Linked DNA regions of Endozoicomonas sp. GU-1. The protein of the gene in region 1 binds, or shares a complex with, the protein of each later gene. Links are inferred from orthologs where the notes say so. Each region holds a gene or a part of one and is shown on either strand. Other genes may lie near its edges.

Region 1 (3,254 bases):
CCAGCACCTCAGGTCGAGGCAACCGCACCGGTGTTTGCCGGTGAGCGTGTAGAGAAACGGGTACCCATGACCCGCCTGCGAGCCAAGGTTGCCGAGCGTCTGGTTCAGGCCCAGCAGAATGCGGCCATGTTGACTACTTTCAACGAGATCAACATGAAACCGGTTATGGAGCTTCGTGCCCAGTACAAAGATGCCTTTGAGAAGCGTCATGGCGTACGACTTGGTTTTATGTCTTTCTTTGTCAAGGCCTGTGTTGAAGCGCTCCGCCGTCATCCAGTGGTCAACGCCTCTATTGATGGCAATGATATTGTCTACCATGGCTACCAGGATATTGGTGTTGCCGTTTCCAGTGATCGCGGGCTGGTAGTACCAGTGCTTCGTAACACCGAAGATATGAGCCTTGCTGATATTGAGGCAAAGATTCGTGAGTTCGGTAAAAAGGCAATGGATGGCAAGCTCGGCATCGATGAAATGACCGGTGGAACGTTCACCATTTCCAATGGCGGTGTATTCGGTTCACTGTTGTCAACGCCCATCCTGAATCCACCACAGTCGGCCATCCTGGGAATGCATAAAATTCAGGAACGTCCCATGGCGGTTAACGGCAAGGTTGAAATTTTACCCATGATGTACCTTGCCCTGTCCTACGACCACCGACTGCTGGATGGCAAGGACGCAGTCACCTTTCTCGTGACCATCAAGGAACTGCTGGAAGATCCGGCCAGAATGCTTCTGGACGTTTGATTCCGGATTGTACCGGGCAGCCTTATTTTTTCTATTAAGCGGTGCTGCCCATTATTGACTTGACCCGTATACCTTGTTTTATAAACCGTTTTGGAAATAACTTATGGCAAATCAGTTCGACGTGGTAGTTATTGGCGCAGGCCCTGCCGGTTACGTCTGTGCTATTCGTGCAGCCCAGCTGGGGCTGAAAACTGCCTGTATCGAGAAGTGGTCCGATGACAAGGGCAAGGCCAAACTGGGCGGCACCTGCCTGAATGTTGGCTGTATCCCTTCCAAGGCCCTTCTGGATAGCTCCCACAAATACATTGAAGCCAAGGAAGATTTTGCCAGGCATGGCATTAAGCACAGCGGTGTAGACATCGATGTCCCAGCCATGCTTGCCCGTAAGGACAATATTGTGAACCAGCTGACTACCGGTGTTACCGGTCTGTTCAAGGCAAATGGTGTGAGCTTGCTGGAAGGTGCCGGTAAAGTGCTGTCTGGCAAGCAGGTTGAATTAACCAGGGCTGACGGTTCTGTCGAAGTGGTTGATGCTGCCAACGTGGTGATTGCCACCGGCTCCCGTCCCATTGAAATTCCCCCCACACCGCTGACTGAAGGCCTTATTGTTGACTCTACCGGTGCTCTTGAGTTTCAGGAAGTCCCGAAGCGTCTCGGGGTTATTGGTGCCGGTGTTATTGGTCTGGAACTGGGGTCTGTCTGGGGAAGGCTCGGTGCTGAAGTGGTTGTCCTTGAAGCCCAGGATAAATTCCTGGCCCTGGCTGACCAGCAAATCGCCAAAGAAACCCAGAAGATTTTCAAAAAGCAGGGACTGGACATTCGCCTGGGTGCACGGGTGACCGGTTCTGAAGTCAAGGGTAGCGAAGTTGAAGTTACCTATCAGGATGCCAATGGTGATGAACAGAAGCTGACCTTTGATAAACTGATTGTTGCTGTCGGTCGTCGCCCCTATACAGAAAACCTGCTGGCTACTGACTCCGGTGTCAATCTGGATGAACGCGGTTTTATTTTCGTTGATGATAACTGTGCCACTGACGTTCCCGGCGTTTATGCGGTTGGAGACGTGGTCCGGGGCCCGATGCTCGCTCATAAGGGCAGTGAAGAAGGCATTATGGTGGCAGAAATCATTGCTGGTCAGAAAGCACAGATGAACTATGACCTGATTCCTTCGGTGATTTATACTCACCCTGAAGTGGCATGGGTTGGTAAAACCGAAGAAGAAGTTAAGGCCAGTGGTGACGAGTACAAAGTGGGTACCTTCCCGTTTGCCGCCAGTGGTCGTGCGCTGGCTGCCAATGATACCCATGGCATGGTCAAGGTGATTGCCGACAAGGTAACGGACCGTATTCTTGGCGTTCATGTTGTGGGCCCAAGTGCAGCCGAGTTGGTGCAACAGGGGGTTATTGCCATGGAGTTCGCTGCCAGCAGTGAAGATCTTGCGCTGACCATTTTCTCACACCCAACCCTGAGTGAAGCGCTGCACGAAGCAGTTCTGGCGGTTGATGGCCACGCTATCCATATTGCCAATCGCAAACGTCGTTAAACGTATCTTAAGGGGAGCGGTCAGGGTCGACTTGCTCCTTTCTTCATAGACAATATCCAGGGATATGGTTTGACGAGAAACTTAAAAACAACGCTCAAATAAGAAAGAGGGCCGCGTCAGAATGAATCTTCATGAATATCAGGGCAAACAACTCTTTGCCAAATATGGACTGCCCGTCTCTCAGGGCGTCGCCGCAGATACGCCAGAGCAGGCCGCTGCTGCTGCCGATGAAATCGGTGGTAATCAGTGGGTGGTTAAGGCTCAGGTGCACGCCGGTGGTCGTGGTAAGGCGGGTGGTGTGAAACTGGTCTCCAGCAAAGACGAAATCCGCGCGTTCGCCGAGCAGTGGTTAGGTAAAAACCTGGTCACTTATCAGACCGATGAAAATGGCCAGCCGGTCAGCAAGATACTGGTTGAAAGCTGCACTGATATTGATCAAGAGCTTTATCTTGGCGCTGTTGTTGATCGCGCAACCCGTCGCATCGTGTTTATGGCCTCCACTGAAGGTGGGGTTGAAATTGAGAAGGTGGCGGAAGAAACACCGGAAAAAATCCTCAAGGCGACCATTGATCCCCTGACCGGTGCCCAACCTTATCAGGCCCGTGAGCTGGCTTTTAAACTGGGTCTGGAAGGAAAGCAGATCAAGCAGTTTACCCAGATTTTCCTTGGTCTGGCGAAACTCTTCCAGGAGTGTGACCTTGCCCTGCTGGAGATCAACCCGCTGGTAATCACCAAAGAAGGTGACTTGCACTGCCTGGATGCGAAAATCAACATTGATAGCAACGCCCTGTACCGTCAGCCACAGTTGAAAGCCATGCATGACCCTTCCCAGGAAGATGCCCGTGAAGCCCATGCCGCTGAGTGGGAGCTTAACTACGTCGCACTGGATGGCAACATTGGCTGCATGGTGAATGGTGCAGGCCTTGCCATGGGCACCATGGATATTGTCAAGCTGCATGGCGGTGCG
Region 2 (3,140 bases), 1.5 Mb from region 1 along the record:
ATCGAATTATCAGATACCAAAGACTATGACACCAGATTGTTACCACAAGACAATAGGCAGTTACAAAAAGACCTGAAAACCAGTATGGAATCCCCTACAGCCTCTGTAGCTTCTCAAAAGGTACTGGAAAAAGCAGAACCAGCCTCGCAGCAGCCTGGTGTTTCCCGGGAACAAAGTCCTGTGAAAACGCCTTCACCAGCAGAAAATGAGAAGTTACCAGCCTCTGCAATAGATAACTCTTCAAAGTATTTATCTACTGGCCACACACCCTCTACAATAGATGAGTTTTCAGAGCTTTTATCTGCTAACCCTTTGAAAATTTTTGATGTGAGTACTTTAATAAAAAATAATTTTAAACCGAATGAGGATTTCAACATTAAAAGCGCTGAGGCAGGTAGATCCTCGTTAACAATCAAGGTTAAACATGAAAAAAACGCCATTAAGATTCGAGAAAGAATATTAGAATCAATTGGAGAAGAACATAGTCGTAATGTTAAGATTTGGGAAAATTTTGATCCTGTACACGTAGATGTTATGTTTGATGCCTGGAAAGCACTCCAAAATTCTTTATCTTCTTCATAACTTCAAAGAAATACAATGTTGAATCCGGAGATTAATCACCTCCGGATTTTTATTAACCAAAGTCTCAAAGAAGCAGCTTGCGAATATCGGTCAACAATTCACCCAGCATTGTCGTGAAACGTGCTGCATCCGCACCATTGATGGCTCTGTGATCATAAGACAGTGACAACGGTAACATCAGCTTTGGATCGAAAGTCTCTGCCGTTCCACACGGGCTTCATGGCGGCCCTGGACAGACCAAGAATGGCGACTTCCGGCGCATTGACGATCGGAGTAAACGCCGTGCCACCGATAGAACCCAGGCTGGAGATGGTAAAGCAGCCACCCTGCATTTCATCAGGCTTCAGCTTCTTGTCACGGGCCTTACCGGCCAGCTCGATACATTCAACCGACAGTTCCCACAGGCTCTTCTGATCGACGTTTCTGATCACCGGCACCAGCAAACCGTCTGGGGTATCAACCGCGACTCCAATGTTGATGTACTTCTTGTAGATCAGCGTTTCACCATCCGGGCTCAGGGAAGCACAGAACTGTGGCAGCTCTTTCAACACGTAAGCAACGGCTTTCAGAATAAACGGCAGTGGTGTCAGTTTGGTACCACGGGCCTCGGCCATGGCTTTCTGAGCCTTGCGGAACGCTTCCAGTTCAGTAATGTCACACTCATCAAACTGGGTAACGTGCGGCACATTCAGCCAGGAACGCTGGAAGTTCTGAGCCGCCACTTTGCGCAGGCGATTCAGGGCCACCTTCTCGATGTCCCCCCACTTGCTGAAGTCGATCTCTGGCATGGCTGGAATACCCAAACCAGTAGAAGCACCTTGACCTGAAAGTGCCTTTTCACTGAGGCGCATCTTCACGTACTTCTGTACGTCTTCTTTCACAATGCGACGACGTGGACCACTGCCGGTCACTTCAGCAAGATCAACACCGAACTCACGGGCCAGTTTGCGCACCGCGGGACCTGCATGGAATTTGCGATTGGTACGCTCAAGTTCCACAGGGTGCGCTTGTGCATGTGGGGGTGGTGCTGATGGTGCGCGGGATGGAGCCTCCTGCTGCGGTGGCACAGTGGCAGGTGCAGCGGCTGCAGGCGCTGGCTGGCTGACAGCCGGTGCTGCTGCGCCACCAGACACTTCAACGTCAATCACCAGATCACCCTGACTCAGGGCATCACCTTCCTTGACGTGAATCGCAGTCACCACCCCTGCTACCGGGGAAGGCACTTCCATGGTCGCTTTGTCGGACTCCAGAACAATCAATGAGTCTTCCAGGGCAACGGTGTCCCCAACCTTCACACTCACCTCAATGACCGGCACATTTTCAGCACCGATATCGGGTACATGCACCGACTCAGTCCGGGAGCCACCGGCGGCCGCTTCAATCACCGGGGCTGCCGCCACGGGGGCTTCTGCCGGCTGCCCACTGTCCGCTATGGGCTCGACAACCTCAGATGCTGCTGCAGCCATCTTAATCATCGGAGCACCTTCGCTGACATTGTCACCCATAGTCAGCAGCACTTCTGTCACCACACCATCCCGTGGTGCCGGGACTTCCATGGTGGCCTTGTCAGACTCCAGAACAATCAGGGAGTCTTCGGCCGAGACCGTATCACCGGGCTGGACGCAGATTTCGATGACTTCTGCCTCACCACTGCCGATATCCGGAACTTTGATGATTTCGTCACTCATTCCTCATACCTTCTCTTCAGTTCCGGACTTAGCAATACAGAGGGTTAGCTCTGGACGGGTCAATATCAAACTTCCTGATGGCCTCGCTGACCACGGACGCTTCCAGCTCACCATCCTGAACCAGTGCATACAGGGCAGCCACCACGATGAAGTAACGGTCTACCTCGAAGAAACGACGCAGCTGTTCACGGGTGTCAGAGCGACCAAATCCATCGGTACCCAGCGAAACAAAGGGTGCCGGCACAAACTCACGGATCTGGTTGGCGTACTGGCTCATATAGTCAGTTGCGGCGATAACCGGACCTTTACGGCCAGACAGCTGCTGTTCAACCCAGCTGACTTGCTTATCAGCTTCAGGGTTCAGCATGTTGTAACGTCTGGCGTTCTGACCATCCCGGGCCAGCTCGTTAAAGCTGGTTGCGCTCCAGATATCCGATTCCACGTTGAACTCATCACGCAGAATACCGGCAGCTGCGCGGACTTCCTCAAGGATCGTGCCACAACCCATCAGCTGGACCTTAAGCCCCTGGTTACGGGAATTTTCTTCCAGGTTGTAAAGCCCCTTGATGATGCCTTCGATTACTTCAGGGCCTTCCGGCAGCGCTGGCTGACGGTAGTTTTCATTCATGGCGGTGATGTAGTACCAGACATTGTCACCATCGCCATACATACGTTGCAGACCGTTCTGGATAATCACCGCCATCTCATAGCCATAGGTTGGGTCATAGCTGATGCAGTTCGGTACGGTGGATGCCAGAATATGGCTGTGGCCGTCCTGATGTTGCAGACCTTCACCGTTCAGCGTGGTACGACCCGCAGTAGCACCAATCAGGAAGCCACGGGCCTGGATATCACCCGCTGCCCAGGCCA

What was found.
Region 2: the proteins of lpdA (region 1) and O3276_RS12245 are in contact, whole or in part, in a crystal structure (PDB 1EBD), measured with the Geobacillus stearothermophilus proteins. The link is inferred for Endozoicomonas sp. GU-1 from one-to-one orthologs. Residues at the interface, in WP_049624544.1 of Geobacillus stearothermophilus: Pro340, Ser341, Asp344, Tyr345, Arg403, Asp406, Val408, Glu431, Ala432, Gly433, Asp438; in WP_033016211.1 of Geobacillus stearothermophilus: Ile130, Ala131, Met132, Pro133, Arg136, Arg140, Glu141, Asn155, Arg157.

The regions. Positions count from the first base shown.
Region 1 is NZ_CP114771.1:1,477,017-1,480,270, reverse strand. Bases 134-3,067 are described here. They hold lpdA (dihydrolipoyl dehydrogenase), read left to right. Parts: upstream 134-847; coding sequence 848-2,287; downstream 2,288-3,067. Other genes in these bases: sucC (ADP-forming succinate--CoA ligase subunit beta), read left to right, coding at 2,409-3,067; odhB (2-oxoglutarate dehydrogenase complex dihydrolipoyllysine-residue succinyltransferase), read left to right, coding at 134-744. In the rest of the region: more of odhB, read left to right, coding at 1-133; more of sucC, read left to right, coding at 3,068-3,254. UniProt on the Escherichia coli protein: Lipoamide dehydrogenase is a component of the glycine cleavage system as well as of the alpha-ketoacid dehydrogenase complexes.
Region 2 is NZ_CP114771.1:2,990,174-2,993,313, forward strand. What follows is about bases 3-2,822. They hold O3276_RS12245 (dihydrolipoyllysine-residue acetyltransferase), read right to left. Parts: upstream 2,271-2,822; coding sequence 735-2,270; downstream 3-734. Other genes in these bases: O3276_RS12235 (hypothetical protein), read left to right, coding at 3-582; O3276_RS12240 (2-oxo acid dehydrogenase subunit E2), read right to left, coding at 647-760; aceE (pyruvate dehydrogenase (acetyl-transferring), homodimeric type), read right to left, coding at 2,299-2,822. Outside these bases: more of O3276_RS12235, read left to right, coding at 1-2; more of aceE, read right to left, coding at 2,823-3,140.